Regions from separate parts of the Paenibacillus sp. GM2FR genome, predicted to be linked through region 2. Evidence: predicted binding sites of a transcription regulator. Region 2 holds the regulator's gene; the other holds the start of a gene.
The links. Region 2 encodes CtsR, which represses protease genes until heat stress. Its sites were predicted from a motif close to ATGGTCAATAAAGGTCAAACA; they were not measured.
Positions count from the first base shown of each region.

Region 1 (8,712 bases), on a different contig from region 2:
GATAGATAAAGCCATGGCGAATGCGGACCTGAAAGCCCAAGCTATGGCAAAGGCCTCCAAGCGCCAGCTGGGTATCGTGCTAAACATTGTGGAAGGTTCAGTTGGTGTAGATAACATCTATGGCCTCGAAAAAATGGCGATGGAAGCACAGTCTACTGCAGCGGACGCGGGCGCCAACACATCCGTGAAGCCGGGCGAAATCAAAATCTCGACGCAGCTGTACGTGCAATATGAGCTGAAATAGCAGCTGTTTTCGACTAAGAATACTGAAAACCGTTCATCCTGGTCTTTCCGGGTGAACGGTTTTTTGTGCATCCCTATTCGGAAAATGAAATACCATAATCCGGTCCCATATCCGTGCCTTCCCCTGTCGAAATACGCAGAAAAGTGTTGTGTATAGGGGGAAAACGAGGTATAGTGAATATGCGAAAAACTGAACTTTATGTTAAACGTTAAAGCCATACCCATGGATATGGCTTTTTTTTCTTAGTAGAGACTTCTAGACGCTTCCACCCTTAAGAAACGGATTCTGCCAACCTGAGCACGATAGGCAGTATGACCGTTTCTTCTTAGTGGGGAACGTTTTTGTGCATACTGGTTAGCAGGAATGTACACATGGATTAGGTCGCATTTTGAAGAAGGGGTTGATGCATGTGATTGAACTTGTCCAGATCGAGAAGCATTTTCAGGGACAAGCGGTCGTGCATCCGCTGTCGCTCTCCATTAAAGAAGGGGAATTCCTGACTTTGCTGGGCCCCAGCGGCTGCGGCAAAACGACGATTCTCCGAATGATAGCAGGATTCGAACAGCCGACCAAAGGACAGGTCTGGCTGGCGGGTCAGAATGTGACGGAAATGCCTGCGAACAAGCGGGACTTGAATCTGGTATTCCAACACTATGCTCTGTTCCCGCATATGACCGTAGAAGACAATATCGCTTTTGGGTTGAAAATGAAAAAAATGCCGCGTCAGCTTATCAAGGAGCGGGTGGACGAGGCCGTTGCCATGACGCAGCTGACTCCCCTGCGGGAACGATTCCCGCACCAACTGTCCGGCGGACAGCAGCAGCGCGTGGCCATCGCCCGCGCCATCGCCAACAAACCGAAGGTACTGCTGCTGGATGAACCGCTTGGCGCGCTGGATTTGCAGCTGCGGAAGAACCTGCAGTCCGAGCTCAAGCATTTGCAGCGGACGCTCGGGATTACGTTTGTATATGTAACCCACGACCAAGAGGAAGCCATGATGCTCTCCGACCGGATCGTCATCATGAACCACGGACGGGTAGAGCAAATCGGCACGCCGCGCGAGATCTATGCGAAACCGCAAACGCTGTTTGCCGCCACGTTTGTTGGGGAGAATAACGTCTTCTCCTCGCCAGAGGGTCTTTTTGCCGTAAGGCCGGAGAAACTTATTCCGCAACGGGAATCGGGTGCCAGGAAGAGCGGCGTGATCGAGGATGTGCAGTACCTCGGCAGTGTTCATAAGCTGCTGGTCCAATTGGATGATGAACCGATGAAGGTCACGATTGCCTTGGATATCTCGGATGACCATCCTTGGGAGGTTGGTGAACGGGTCGGGGTGAACTGGAACACCAAAGATGAGGTGATCATCGGGCCATGAGGAAATCAAGGTTCCTGTTGACTCCGGTGCTGCTGTGGTTATCCCTGTTCCTGATCGTTCCGATGCTGATTGTGGTCGGCATCTCCCTGCTCTCGCGGGATTCGCTGGGGAATATCGTTTTTTCCTTTAGTCTCGAAGGCTATAAAACCTTTTTTGACCCTTTATATTTGGGGATTTACTGGGATACCCTGGTATTGTCGCTGCTGACTACGGTGATTTGCTTGTTAGTCAGCTATCCTTTGGCCTATTATATAGCCAACGCTTCCCCGCGTATCCAAACCTGGGGATTAATTCTGATCACGGTCCCGTTCTGGATTAACTTTCTGATCCGGACCTATGCTTGGGTTCTCCTGCTCCGGACGCAAGGCGTGGTGAACAGTCTGCTGCTGTGGATGGGATGGATCGACGAGCCGATTCAGATGCTGTATACGTATGGCGCCGTACTTCTCGGCATGGTCTATAACTTCATCCCCTTCATGGTGCTGCCGATTTACGTGGCTCTGGAGCAGATGGACAAGCGTCTGCTGGATGCGGCCAGCGATCTGGGCGCTTCCAGGTGGAAGGCATTCCGGCACATTACCTTCCCGCAAAGTAAATCCGGCATCATGACGGGAGCGGTTCTGGTGTATGTCTCGACTTCCGGGATGTTTGTAGTTACGGATATTTTGGGAGGCGCGAAGTCCTCCATGATCAGTAATATTATTCAGCAGCAGTTCCTGGGTGCGCGCAACTGGCCCTTTGGAGCGGCGTTGTCGGTGATCTTTGTGATTACGTCCCTCGTGCTGATCCTGCTCTTTAACCGGGCGATGCAAGCCCGCCATCAACGCGTAGGGGAGGGGAGATAAGTGAAGAAGAAGAATCACCCGCTGCTCGGGATTCACTCTTTCCTTATGATGGCTTTCATCTATGTACCGATCATCATGATCATCATCTATTCCTTTAACAACACGCGGCTTAGCGGCAACTGGGAAGGATTTACGTTGGATTGGTATGTGTCGCTGTTCGAGAACCGGCACGTGATGGAAGCGCTGATGAACAGTTTGACGGTGGCGGTCATATCGACGATCGTTTCCACCCTGCTCGGAACCGCAGCGGCACTCTCGCTTCGGAGTATGGGGCGCAGAGGTCGCAGCGGCATGAATGGGCTGCTGTATCTGCCGGTCATTATCCCGGATATTATTATGGGGCTGTCGCTGCTGGTTTTGTTCAGTCAACTTAATATGCCGCTCGGTAAAACGACCGTGATTATAGCCCATATCACCTTCAGTATGTCTTATGTATATGTTGTAGTTACGGCCAGATTGTCTGGAATGGGCAAACAGCTCGGTGAAGCGGCGCAGGATTTGGGAGCTACGCCTTGGCAGACGTTCCGGTACGTCACGCTGCCGCAGATTGCACCGGGCATTATCTCCGGAGCCCTGATTGCTTTTACGTTGTCATTGGATGACTTTATGGTCAGCTTTTTTGTCGCCGGCCCAAGCTCAACGACGCTGCCGATCTATATTTACGCTCAGGTGAAGCGTGGCATCTCGCCAGAGATTAACGCGCTATGTACGCTGCTCATTCTGGTCAGCATCACGCTGATTCTGTTAGCCCAATATATTCTTAACCGCGGCAGCGGGGAAAAGAAACATAAAACATTACCGATTTAAGCGATAGAAACGCTTTTTCGAAATAAAACATGGAACCGGAAAGAGAGGAGATATTGAATTGAAAAAATCAAGATGGACCCGCCTGCTGACGGCAGGCATGGTTGCGGTATTGTCTGTAGGACTGCTGGCCGGCTGCGGCTCAGATAAGGAGACGCTTCACATTTACAGCTGGGCGGATAACTTTGATCCCGAGGTGCTGAAGGACTTTGAAGAGAAGTTCGACGTGAAGGTAACCTACGACAATTACGCAAACAATGAAGACCTGCTGGCTAAAATCAAGGCTGGCGGCAGTGGATATGACCTCATTCAGCCGTCCGATTATATGGTGAAAACGATGATTGAATCGGAGCTGCTTGAGCCGCTTGATATGAATAATATCCCGAACTTCGTCAATCTTACGGATACTTTCAAAGATCCTTCTTATGACCCGGGCAATAAATATTCGATTGTCTACACGTCCGGTGTAACGGGAATTGCATATAACAAGAAGTATGTTAAGGACGAGATCAACAGCTGGGAAGACCTCTGGAACCCGGAATACAAGGGGAAAGTCCTGCTTCTGGACGACAACCGCGAAATGATCGGCATGGCGCTGAAGAAGCAGGGGAAATCCAACAGCAGTACGGATGAAGCGGAAATCACCGCAGCTACGGATGACCTGAAGACCTTGCTGCCCAATGTGCTCGCGTTTGATACGGATAACATCAAGCAGAAGATGATCCAAGAAGAAGGCTGGATTGCTACGGTCTGGTCCGGAGATGCGGCCTTTATTGCAGCTGAGAATCCGGATGTGGCGTATGTCGTGCCAGAAGAAGGGGCTACCATCTTCTCTGATAACTACGCGATTCCTAAGGGTGCCAAGAATAAAGAGCTGGCCGAGAAATTCATCAACTTCATGATGGAGCCTGAGGTCAGCGCCAAAAACTATGAATTCATCGGATACAGCAATCCGAACACCAAGGCGATGGAATTCCATAGCGAGGAATACCGCACCAATACGATGATCAACCTGACAGATGAAGAGCTGGGCCGTACCGAGTGGCTCGATAATGTCGGTGACTCGCTCTCAATCTATGATCGTCAGTGGTCCGAGCTGAAGAGCGGTCGTTAATGATAGCTTACATTTTCATATTTTTGTAATAAAAAAGTCTGTCCCATTGGGGGCAGGCTCTTTTTTTGTTTGCGAAGAATAGGCCCTAAGACCCCGAATAGGAAAAAATGGCCGATTTATACGAATTGAACCACAACTTTGGGGCCCGTCTCGTTGTTATATATAAGGGAAGGACGCAAATGACATAAACGAGGTTTCTATGCGTTTAATCAGAAAAGGAGAAAGCGGCTTGAGCGATGTGATGGGCTTGTTGGTTATTGCGGGAATCGTGGCTGGTGCTGGAGCGGTATTGCTTCTGAACTTCTTCAGGAAAAGCGCGCTGCATCTGCTGTTATTGAGTATTCACAGTGCACTCGTTGGCATCGGTTTTATTTTTCTTGCTTACGTTGTCCAAGGCAGTGAATTACTGCTGCTTGCGGGTTCATGTGCTCTCTTGTTCGGTGTGTTTCTTAGTGTAGCGGCGTGCGTACGGAAAGAATAATGAAAACATATAGGCCCTACGGCCTGGAATCAAAATTGTCACTGGCTTTGTTACCAATACATTGAAAGCTTTCCTTATAATGATTAAGGGTAATAGATTAACAACTAACGGAAACTTAATTTAACAAAGGTGGAATTCTAATATGAATCCTAAATTTCGTGTATGTGCATCATTAATTGCAACTAGCGTCCTGCTTGGCAGTCTGGGTTTGAGCGGACAGGTCATCGATGCAAGCGCCGCTAAGGCAACCGTTTCCGCCAGCCAAAAATCCTCAAAGAATGAAGTCGTACTGAAATGGAATGGCAAGACCCTGTCACAGAAAGGTCTCGTGCTGCACGGGGTAACTTATGTGCCGGCAACCGCTTTGCGGGACGGCCTGGGGATGCCTCTTAAATATGATGCAAAAAACCGTACGTATACACTGGGTAACGGTTATAACAAACTGAGCGCTATCGTATATGATTCAACTGAAATCGGTATTCTGGTAAATGGCTCGTATGCCGGCGAGCCTGGCGGACAGATCATGAATGGTCGTCTCTATGTGCCGTTCAAAACGATCAGCGAATACATGGGTGTTCAGGGGCAATGGAATCCTTCCTTGAAAACTCTCAGCATGACACAGAAGAAGCAGAATGACATCACCATTAAATCGGTAGCGCTGAAGAAGAAGATTCAGGGCGTGGATGCCGTTGTGAACTATCCTGTAATCAGCGGACTCGATAATGCAGAGGTTCAAGCCGAGATCAACAAAGTGCTGAAAGAAAATGCGTCCGGCGTAATCACCGGTGCCGAAGGGAATGCTGAGGAATTCCCGCCGTCGGAATCCAGTTTCCCATACGAATTCAGTGGTGACTTCGTGGTCCATTACAACCAGAACGACATCCTGAGCATTACGGCGTACGATTACTCGTATACCGGCGGCGCCCATGGCATGACCTTCCGTAAAAGCTTCACGTTCTCCTTGAAGGACGGCAAGCAGATGAAGCTGGGCGATTTCATCAACATGCAGGGCAAGAACAAGCAGAAGCTGAACAACCTTGTGCTGAGCAAGATGAAGAAAGAAGGAGGCTATCTCGGCGGATTTGAGGGCGTGCCGGCCGATGCTGATTTTTATGTGAAAGATAATGCTGCGGTGCTGTACTTCCAGCTTTATGAGTACACGGCGTATGCTTATGGATTTCCGGAGTTTGAGCTGAAACTGAAAGAGTGGAAGTAAGAGTATATGATAAGCGGTTTGTGTAAACTGTGATCATTTAATTTCATACCATAGCTTGTTGAGATATATGATGCTGTCCTGAAGTAACACTGTGCTGGAACCAATTGCGATAAATCCCTTGATCATGGAACGTGGAGAGTGTGTATTCTCCCTTCCAGCGATCAAGGGATTTTTTGTGTTTATCGAGGCAAATGGGTTTTCCTGTATTCCCCTCCCCTCAAGTTAAGGGAGGCCTTTTAGGAGGGGAGTGCCCTTACCGTCTTTATGTTTTATTGAAAAAATCGTACCGAAGTGAGAGTATCCTTGGAGGAGCAACGCGTTCGCCTTTGAAATCGGGAAACCTCCTTATCCATTCATTCATGTTTCCCGATTTCAACAGCGACCGGAGGGGATACACTCACTATTTAGTACTCGAAGTTTTCAATGAATCCAGAGGATAACAAAGGGCAGGAACCGGATAACGGCGCCTGCCCTTTGCTTCATTTCTTTTATAGTCCTTGCGGTGGTGTATTTTCCAGTACTTGATCGATCAGGCCATACTCTTTAGCTTCGTCAGCCGTCATGAAGTAGTCACGATCGGTATCCTTCTCAATGCGCTCCAGCGGTTGGCCCGTGCGTTCGGACAGGATGCGGTTCAGTTTGTCGCGCATTTTGAGAATGCGGCGAGCACGGATCTCAATATCCGTGGCTTGACCTTGTGCGCCGCCGAGCGGCTGGTGAATCATAATTTCGCTGTTAGGCAGACCGTAACGTTTGCCTTTAGCGCCTGCGTTGAGCAGGAATGCGCCCATGGAAGCAGCCATGCCGACACAGATCGTCGAAACGTCCGGCTTGATGAACTGCATCGTATCGAATATCGCCATACCCGCGGTAATGGAACCGCCAGGACTGTTGATGTAAAGATGAATATCCTTCTCAGGATCCTCAGCCGACAAGAACAGCATTTGAGCAATGATGGAATTGGCGACCACGTCATTTACGTCGGAGCCGAGGAAGATAATGCGGTCTTTCAGCAATCTGGAATAGATGTCGTATGCCCGCTCACCGCGGTTGCTTTGTTCAACGACCATAGGTATAAAACTCACGTGGAAAACCTCCTCTTAAGTACCTCATATAAATACTGTTACCGTATTACCCACATGATAAACAATTTAAATCAAAAAGTCAAAGATAGTCAAACTATTGGGTAAAAAAAAGAGCCGTCATGGGCACTTTAGGGTAATCAGTATAGAGAATAAAGATAAAATGGCGCGCCCGCGAGGAATCGAACCTCGATCTCAGGCTCCGGAGGCCTACGTCATATCCATTGGACCACGGGCGCATAAGAGAAACGTCTATCGACGTACATTCAAAGAAGACAGACCGCGTTTAGCAGTAGTTTTTCTTGCGATATCAGGAAGCTGACTCCGCGAAGTTTATACTTTCTGATATCTAAAAAAATTAGCAACGAAGTTGATTATACCGCATCTTTTTCAAAAATACAATAGCAGGCAAAACTTTGTTCCTATTATATAGACAAGCCTGTAGTTGGTCATAATGTATAAGAATGCCTGGGGCAGAGAAATATACTTTCGGACACTTGCAACCGGCCTGATTATTGGTTAGAATAAGGGTGGGACTTAAAAAGTTTGACTGGGACATTTTACGACCAGGCAGAGGAGAGCCGAGACGAAGTTTGCAGGAGTGGAATGCATGCGTAACCTATTAGAAATACAAGAGCAGCTTCTGCCGGATCTGATGGACACTCTTAAACGAAGGTATTCCATCCTTCATCAGATCAAGTTGTCCGGAATTGTTGGCCGAAGAACACTGGCTTCATCACTCTCGATGACCGAGCGTGTCCTCAGAGCAGAGACGGATCTTCTGAAAGCGCAAGGGCTGATCGAGATTGAAACGCTTGGCATGCGGATCAGCAGTTCAGGGGTATGTTTGCTGGAGGAACTGGAACCGGTTATGAATGAGTTATTCGGACTGGTTGAACTGGAAGAGAAGATCCGTCAGGCTTACGGGCTTCGTAAAGTGGTCATTATTCCCGGTGACAGTGAGTCATCTCCGGAAGTCAAACGCGAGCTTGGCCGTGCCGGAGCAAGAACGCTGCTAAGCTTTGTACAGGATGGAGATACGATTGCCGTAACAGGCGGCTCCACGCTTGCCGAAGTAGCAGAGCAGATGTCCTCTTTGCCTGGTGGCGAACCGCTGACAAGCACATGGTTTGTGCCTGCCCGGGGCGGTCTCGGGGAGAGTGTCGAGATTCAAGCGAACACCATTGCCTCTAAGATGGCTAAGCGCGTGGGAGCTGAGTACCGATTGCTGCATGTACCGGATCTGCTTAGCGAGGATGCCTACCAGTCTTTGGTGCAGGATCAGCATATCCAGGAGATTGTGGATGTGATCAGGCGCTGCCGAGTCATTATTCACGGCATCGGAGATGCCATGGAAATGGCAAGAAGACGCAAGCTGGATGAAAACTCGATTCAGAACTTGCAGGCCGATGGCGCGATTGCGGAATCCTTCGGCTACTACTTTAGTGAAGATGGCGAAGTTGTCCACAAAATGCTTACCCTCGGGCTGCGGCTTGAGGATATTATGCGGACGGAGACGATCATCGGCATTGCTGGGGGTCAAGGCAAGGG
Region 1 is NZ_MKZM01000009.1:60,157-68,868, forward strand. It holds gene PAEVO_RS21455 (SIMPL domain-containing protein) at 1-244, shown strand, start outside; gene PAEVO_RS21460 (ABC transporter ATP-binding protein) at 648-1,619, shown strand; gene PAEVO_RS21465 (ABC transporter permease) at 1,616-2,464, shown strand; gene PAEVO_RS21470 (ABC transporter permease) at 2,465-3,271, shown strand; gene PAEVO_RS21475 (ABC transporter substrate-binding protein) at 3,330-4,382, shown strand; gene PAEVO_RS21480 (hypothetical protein) at 4,582-4,863, shown strand; gene PAEVO_RS21485 (PdaC/SigV domain-containing protein) at 5,006-6,079, shown strand; gene clpP (ATP-dependent Clp endopeptidase proteolytic subunit ClpP) at 6,568-7,164, opposite strand; tRNA gene PAEVO_RS21495 (tRNA-Arg) at 7,326-7,400, opposite strand; gene PAEVO_RS21500 (sugar-binding transcriptional regulator) at 7,772-8,712, shown strand, end outside.
Region 1: clpP (ATP-dependent Clp endopeptidase proteolytic subunit ClpP) is a predicted target of CtsR. The motif match lies at 7,240-7,260, and genes of this name have one in related genera.

Region 2 (8,712 bases):
AACACCAGCGAGCCCGGGACAAGCCCGCCCCCGAGCACACGGTTCAATTCCGCAATGCCCGTCTGGATTCTGGGTTCTTTACCGCTTTCTATATTTATGATCGAAAGGGGTTTTTCTTTACTATGAAAAAGAGGGGAATTCATCCCCTGCGTCTTGATTACCGTCTCGGTCTCTTCTACCATGGAATTCCATGATTGGCAGCCCGGACATTTTCCGAACCATTTGGGCGCTTCATAGCCGCATTCGGTACAGAAAAATTTCGTTTTAGTTTTTGCCATGTGAGTCTCCTTTATGTCGCACATCATTTGTCGGATTCCGTAAAACCCTGCAAAATCAGGCATTACTCAAAGTTTACCATTTCTTATAATTCAACGTAAAGGCTAATCGGAAACTTTACGCGGGATGAGAAGGATTTGTTTCAAATTTGAAGGGTCGGGGGCGGATCGACATTATTTTTGCTGCAATTTATCAAAATACATACATGTAAACCATACATGTCCGCATTGCTGTCGGATCGTTCTTACGATCGCTGTTAAAACCAGGAAACTGGAATTGGAATCATGGTCGTTTCCCGGTTTTAAAGGCGAACGCTGTCGCTTCTTCAGAACGATTCCGTCCTCTCCGCTAGGTTGATACATAAGGATCTGTTCTCCTAATTCGCTAATCATCCCTTTGCCTAATTAATTTACCGATTTAAACAGCCCCGATCATTTCATTTACATAACTTCTGAGCATCCAAATTTCTGCCCCATACAAAACCTTCATCTTCCATTAATCTCAAAATCAAAAACCCCGCCGGATTTAAATCCAGCGGGGCGGTGTTGTTGTTCCAACTTATTCAGTTTCGGCTGCTGATGCGGCAGTGACACTTTCGTTCTTGTTCACAACCAGTTCGCCATTCGCTTCATCGATGACGAGCGAGTCGCCCTTGGCCACAGTACCTTTCAACAGCTCCTCGGAGAGACGATCCTCGATGTGCTTCTGGATAGCCCGGCGCAGTGGGCGAGCACCGAAGGCCGGATCGTATCCTTCCTTGGCGATGAAGGCCTTCGCCTTGTCGGTGAGCTCGAAATGCACCTCGAATTCCTTCAGACGCTTACGCAGCTCGTCGGACATCAAAGTCACGATTTCGGCAATGTGTTTCTCTTCCAGAGAGTGGAACACGATGATCTCATCAATCCGGTTCAAGAACTCTGGACGGAAGCTCTTCTTGAGCTCATCCATCACTTTGCCTTTCATGTTGTTATAATCGCGGCCTGCATCCGTCACCGCAGTAAAGCCAAGCGTAGAGTTCTTCTTGATTGCTTCCGCTCCCACGTTGGAGGTAAGAATGATCAGTGTGTTGCGGAAGTCCACCACGCGGCCCTTGGAATCGGTCAAACGTCCGTCTTCCAGCACTTGAAGCAAGATGTTGAATACCTCAGGGTGCGCCTTCTCGATTTCATCGAGCAGCACAACGGAATACGGTTTGCGGCGTACCTTCTCGGTCAGCTGACCGCCTTCTTCGTAGCCGACATATCCCGGAGGCGCTCCGACGAGACGTGATGTGGAATGCTTCTCCATGTACTCGGACATATCGATCCGTACAACCGCGTTCTCGTCTCCGAACATCGCCTCCGCAAGGGCGCGTGCCAGCTCGGTTTTACCTACCCCGGTAGGACCCAGGAAGATGAAGGAGCCCATTGGACGCTTCGGATCTTTCAGGCCTGCACGTGCCCGGCGAACGGCACGGCTCACTGCTTTGACCGCTTCCTCTTGACCGATGACGCGGCTGTGCAGAATTTCTTCCAGATTCAGAAGACGCTCGGTCTCTTCTTCTTTCAGTTTATTTACAGGAATACCGGTCCAGTTGGCTACAACGTCGGCAATATCCTCCGGAGTTACCTCGGAATCGGTACGTCCTTGTTTTTCTTTCCATTGATTCTTCGTGATTTCAAGTTCTTCGCGAAGCTTCTGCTCCGTATCGCGCAGCGCTGCAGCTTTCTCGAATTCCTGGCTTTGGACAGCTGCGTCTTTCTCTTTGCGGATGTCCTCCAGATGCGCTTCCTGATCTTTCAGATTCGGCGGTATGGTATACGTATGAAGGCGAACTTTCGAACCGGCCTCGTCAATCAGGTCAATCGCTTTATCCGGCAGGAAGCGGTCCGTAATGTAGCGGTCGGACAATTTCACGGCCTGCTCGATCGCTTCATCCGTAATTTTTACGCGGTGATGCGCTTCGTAACGGTCACGCAGTCCATACAGAATCTGAATGGCTTCCTCCGGCGATGGTTGGTCCACCGTAATCGGTTGGAAACGGCGCTCAAGAGCAGCATCTTTTTCAATATATTTGCGGTATTCGTCCAGTGTGGTTGCCCCGATGCACTGAAGTTCTCCGCGTGCCAATGATGGCTTAAGAATGTTGGAAGCGTCAATCGCACCTTCTGCACCGCCTGCACCGATCAAGGTATGCAGCTCATCGATGAACAGAACAATGTTACCCGCTTGACGAATCTCATCCATAATTTTTTTCAAGCGATCCTCAAACTCGCCGCGGTATTTCGTTCCAGCAACAACCGAGCCCATATCCAGCGTCATGACGCGTTTGTCACGCAGTGTCTCTGGAATTTCATTGTTAATGATGCGTTGGGCCAGGCCTTCCGCAATCGCCGTCTTACCTACCCCTGGTTCACCAATCAACACCGGGTTGTTCTTCGTACGGCGGCTCAGTACCTGAATCACGCGCTCGATTTCTTTGCTGCGGCCAATGACCGGATCCAGATTGCCTTCCTTGGCAATGGCAGTCAGATCGCGAGCGAGACTGTCCAGTGTAGGCGTGCTTACGTTTTGCGGCGTGCCATGATGGCTCGATACCGCTTCGCTGCTGCCGAGCAGCTGCAGCACCTGCTGCCGGGCTTTGTTCAGACTAATGCCAAGGTTGTTCAGCACACGTGCGGCAACCCCTTCGCCTTCACGAATCAGCCCCAGCAGAATATGCTCCGTACCTACGTAGGTATGACCAAGCTTACGAGCTTCGTCCATGGAGAGCTCAATTACCTTTTTCGCTCTAGGCGTATAAGCAATGTTGGTAGGCTGCTCCTGTCCGCGTCCGATTAATGTTTCGACTTCATCCTGAATTTTTTCAAGACCAAGTCCAAGTCCGATCAGCGCTTTGGCTGCAATGCCGTCTCCTTCACGAATAAGTCCTAGCAGGATATGTTCTGTGCCGATATTGTTGTGCCCCAGACGTACCGCTTCTTCCTGAGCCAATGCAAGCACCTTTTGTGCACGTTCCGTAAATCTGCCAAACATCATAGTATTGCACCTCCACGTTTCAATTAATATATTGAACCTCGCGGATTTCGGTGTATCGTCAGCTATAGGACGCTTAAACCGTCATCCAACTGTAAAACGAGTATAGATCCTTAATCGTTACCCAATGTTTCTCTGATGAGCTTAGCCCTGTACATGTCGCGTTCGGAAGGAGTCATACCCTCTCCATAGGTCTTCTGCAGAAAGCCCGGTTGCGTCTTCACATTCAGTTCATTCATGACCGGGATTTCCGGGCCTTCCAGAAGGCCGAGATCCACACCAAGCCGAACATCCGACAATCGCTGGGCCGCTTCCTTCGAATCCATCACCGCTGCATAGGACAGTATGCCATAGGAGCGCATCACCCGATCCGTAATACGGAGCTTGGATTCACCCAAGAGCCGGGCTCTGGCATTCTTCTCATGCTCGATGATTTGCAAGGCGACGCTGTGAAGATTCTCAATGATCTCGGACTCGGTTTGACCGAGCGTAATCTGATTCGAGATTTGAAACAGGTTGCCTAACGCTTCGCTGCCTTCACCGTAAATCCCTCTTACGGTCAAGCCTACCTGCGATACAGCCGAGAGAATCCGGTTAATCTGCTGTGTCATAACAAGAGCGGGCAGATGCATCATGACCGATGCGCGAAGGCCGGTGCCGACATTCGTCGGACAACTCGTAAGATAACCTCGCTTGTCATCAAACGCATAATCAATCTCGGATTCAAAAACGTCATCCAGCGCCGTCGCACGTGCCCATGCCTCACGAACCTGAAATCCGGGATATAAACACTGTATGCGCAGGTGATCCTCTTCATTGATCATAATGCTGACGGATTCATCTTCAGTAAGGATGACGGCACCGTTTCGGGACTCATTCGCCAGATTGGGGCTGATTAGATGCTTCTCAACAAGAACCTTCTTATCCAGCTCATCAATCTCACTTAATTTAATTACATGTAAATCCCCGAAATCCTGCAAATCGTCCTTATTCTTCAGCACATTCGTCAGGCGCTCTAGCACTTCTCCCGACTGCTGATCCGTTGCCAGCAGCGGGAAAGGAAGATGCTGCAGATTGCGCGCCACCCTGACACGGGTGCTGATGACAATGTCGGAATCCTGACCGTTCCCGCGCATCCACTCGCTCAGCGCCGAATCGGTAAACCGGAGATTAGACATCACGCATTCCTCCTACTAAAGTGCAAAATCTTACCATCTTATCCCTGAGCCATATTTCGCTCCAGCTCACGGATTTGGTCCCGGATCTCGGCAGCCGTTTCAAACTCTTCCTGCACGATCCGAATTTGAAGCTCCTTCTTAAGCTCATCAATCTGGCGTTTGATCTGAATACGGCCACCCGTACGCTTCGGCACTTTGCCGACATGGGAAGTCCCCCCATGGACTCTCTTAAACAATGGATCCAATCGATCCGAGAAATATTTATAACACGAGCTGCAGCCGAACCGGCCAAGCTTGCTGAACTGGGAATACGTCATACCGCATTCTTCGCATTGCAGCGTCTGGGCCGTTTTTGCACCGGGGCTCTGGCCCTTGCCTGAAGGATCCAGATCCAGAAGACCTGACAGCAAACTGTGTATAGAAAAACCATTCGACGTGCCGGGGATCAATTCCCCTTTTTCACGGGCACAGGTTTCACAAAAATGAAACTCCGTTTTCTCCCCGTTCACAATTTTGGTGAAATGAAGTGTCGCCGGCCGTTTACCGCATTCTTGGCATAACATAATCCGATGCCCCCTTACACAGACTCACTTACCTAATAAAGAAATAAGCATCGCCTTCATAATCCTTGCACGCAGCTCATCCCGATAAGGAAGCTTCACATTGAGGCACTCCCTTGAAATGGCGGCCCGCATCAGGCTGGCCTCCCGCTTTGTTAAAAACCGGGATTCCTCCAGCTGGTAAATCAATCCTTCAGCCACCGTCTGGTCAATCATGCTGCCAATGGTATGATGAAGATGCTGCTGGAGTGCAGTATGCTGGGGAAGCTCGATACGCTGGATGCGTATGTACCCGCCCCCGCCGCGCTTGCTCTCGACAAGAAAGCCCTTCTCCAGCGTGAACCGTGTACTGATCACGTAGTTAATCTGGGAAGGAACGCAAGAAAATTGCTCTGCCAGATCGTTCCGTTGAATTTCAACGGTACCCTCCGGACTTTCCTGCAGTATGCTCTTCAGGTATTGTTCGATAATATCAGAGATATTACGCATTGGTCTGTTCATCCTCCACTGTTTGAAACGTTAAGACGGATAGTGATCTTACACGTCCGCACAGAGCCTTGCATATACGTTAATTTTAACCACAATCAAAATCGGCGAACCCTCTCGTTGACTTTGACTTTCTTTGACTTTGATATCATTATAGCACATTTTTTCATTTTGCCAAGAGGGTTCTTCTCAAATGTTCGCGCTTTGCATTTATTCTTATTGTACCCAGTTCTTTGATCGCTTATAGCCTCTTTCCGAAGAACAATTCATATAAGGCAACAAAAAAAGAAGCAGTCCCCATGCCGGGTGAATACCGGTTCGAGGCCACTTCTCCATATCATGCTCTTGTATAGTCTAAACCCTTAGGCATCATAACTGATCAAGTAGTGCTGTAACTCCGTATTGTAATAGCCGATGCTGTATTCAATGATGCTGCCTGTCCCGTCATAAGAGGATCTGAGCCGCTTTAGTAACGGCGTGCCTATGCTTACTTCAAGCAAGGAGGCAATCTCCTCATTTGCCACGGTCGCCAGAAAACGGTCCCGGAAATTCTCCAGCGTAATTTGACTCTCCTCGATGCGGTCATACAGCGACGGCAGTTCGGTGGAACCGAACTCTTCGCCCATATCCACTTGGGATGACACGTAGTGAGTGTAGTAAATAAAAGGACTCCCGTCCAGTAAATACAATCGTTCAATAAGCAGGCACCGCTCCCCGAATTTTAAGAACAATTCGCTATCCGGCTCATTAAGCACCCATTCCGTCTTCAGGTGACGCTTCCGAATCTGGTGTCCTTCTTCGACCAGAATCTCGGTAAACAGCTTGCCTTTGGAAAGCTTGGAGAAGGACGTGTTCCGGGTCACAATCGTTCCTACCCCACTCCGCTTCTCTACATATCCTTCCTGGTACAGCTCCTGGATCGCATTGCGGACCGTCATTTTGCTAACGTTAAATTCCTGTTCCAGCTGCGGCTCGGAAGGAATATGGGAGCCAAGTGGATATTCCCCATGCAGAATCCGATCTTTTATGATCTTCTTGATTTGCAAGTATAACGGACCGTTCTTCCGCGTGATCGACATGCTTCCTCCTACCTTTCCACGTCAGACATGTGATGACTCATTGCCTGAAGCACTTCGCGTTCGTTCGCCGTCGGCGTATCCCCTGTAACGGTATGGGCAAGCATCGCCGCAGCTGCGGCAAAATCAACCGTCCGATTCGGTTCAAATCCCTCCGAGATCCCATGAATCACCCCGCTGGCGTAGGCATCACCCGCGCCGATACGGTCATGGACGGAAAACGTCAAGGTTTTGGAAAAATGAAACGCTCCATCCGTGTAGAGATAGCCTTGCAGAGAATGGGTGTTATCCCCGTTGATCTTCCGGTGGGTACCCGACGCAACCGTAATATTATACTTCGCTGCCACCTTCGGAATCAACTCCTGCAGCTGTTCATTGCGATCCTCACGGGTCGTCTCCATGCCAAGGATATAGATAGCGTCTTTTTCATTCATAAAGACGACATCCGCAAGTGACAGCATTTCCTCATAGTGCGGCTTAGCAAACTCGTAGCGGTCCATCCCCCATAAAGAGGGACGATAATTGCAATCGAACACAACGGTTCCGCCGTTTTTCTTAACTTCACGAGCCAGTGTCTTCATTTGGCCCCGTACCGTGTCGTTCATGGAAAGGGTTATGCCGCAAAAATGGATCATGTCCGTCTTTTCGGCAATCCCACCGAAATCGTACATGGCATCCTCTGCCGTATTAAAGCTGCTGCCCAGTCGGTCCGTATAAGTTACACGTCCGGGTCTTACGCCAAAGCCATTCTCCAGAAAGTACATGCCGACATATTTGCCTCCGCGGCTAATGAGCGAAGTGTCGATGCCAAGCTTGCGCAGGTAGGAAATCGCCGCTTCGCCAAGCGGGTTATCCGGCAGCGTGCTGACCAGATAGCCGTTATGACCGAACCTTGCCACAGCCGAGGCGATGTTTACACCCGTGCCGGAGAAGGAGTAATTCAGATGGCTCTCTTGAGCCAAGGAAGCATATCCCGGTACTTGAAGACGCATCATCACTTCGCCATATGCGGCAATCGTCTTAGGCATATTGATCAACCAGCGCTTTTAGCTTGCGGTGCAGCTCTTGAACATCGCTAATGATCGTATCTCCGCTTACCGAGTCGATAATCGAGGAGTACACGTGCGGGATGACCTGCTGCACTCCCGCTTCGAATGCGATGCGCACGATGGCTTCAAAATTCTCTTTATCAATCCCGCCTGTTGGTTCAAGCGCAAATCCTTCCTCCGCACATGCCTTCGCTACCGCGCGGTATTCATCCTCCAACTTCAAGCCCTGCATCGGGAAGTACTTCAGTGCATTACCGCCCATGTCGCGCACAAGCGCAATGGCCGCTTTTACAGGTACGATGGCTTTGTCCGACCCAGCAGCACTCATCGGTCCGGTTGAGATATTCACGTAGCCCACTTGACCCGAAGGAGACACAAGGCTGTTAATCCAGCTTTCTTTGCCATCCAGATTGGCACGTGTAGCACCGACCGCCGGGAACACCTGATTGATATGCGTGCCTGGGTAGCTTTTCACAATCTCGGCTACCACCGCAGCTTGACGGTTATCGCCGGCACCCAATCCGATCGATACCGCATCCTCGATAACGGCGCCGTATTCCTTCATTGCAATAACGGCCTCTTGCGCGTTCGGGTAATTTTTGGACAATACGCCGACCAGCACATGCCCTTCCGAAGCTTCAAAAATGTCCTTCGCATTCTGAATGCTGCCTGCAAGTACGTTCAGTGCCGCGCGATTTCTGTAAAGACGTTTCTCCATATTTGCCATCTTAGTTTCCCCCTGCAATCTGTTGTATTCTTGTGATAATGACTTGCAAATCATCCTCGGAAAGCGAGCGAGGATCGATATCGAAATATCCCTGACGTACGCCGTAATCCCGGGTGTATACAGCAATATCGCCTTCGCGAAGCTGATCGTTCATAGCCTTGGCACTGATCCCCGCCGTATTTTCATCGACTTTCACTCGCCCTCGGAAGATCGCTCTTCCCGCTTCGTCCTGAACGATGCTGACCTCAATGCCCGGCAATTTGGATAGAGCCTTCATTTCCTCCAGCGCTGCTTTCTCCTGTTCACTCTTATCTTCCTTCACCATATACTCGTCCAGCGCCTGGA
Region 2 is NZ_MKZM01000013.1:59,192-67,903, forward strand. It holds gene radA (DNA repair protein RadA) at 1-278, opposite strand, end outside; gene clpC (ATP-dependent protease ATP-binding subunit ClpC) at 835-3,294, opposite strand; gene mcsB (protein-arginine kinase McsB) at 3,405-4,469, opposite strand; gene mcsA (protein-arginine kinase activator protein McsA) at 4,508-5,032, opposite strand; gene PAEVO_RS32665 (CtsR family transcriptional regulator) at 5,057-5,518, opposite strand; gene PAEVO_RS32670 (GntR family transcriptional regulator) at 5,878-6,594, opposite strand; gene PAEVO_RS32675 (sugar kinase) at 6,603-7,619, opposite strand; gene dagF (2-dehydro-3-deoxy-phosphogluconate aldolase) at 7,612-8,367, opposite strand; gene PAEVO_RS32685 (DgaE family pyridoxal phosphate-dependent ammonia lyase) at 8,369-8,712, opposite strand, start outside.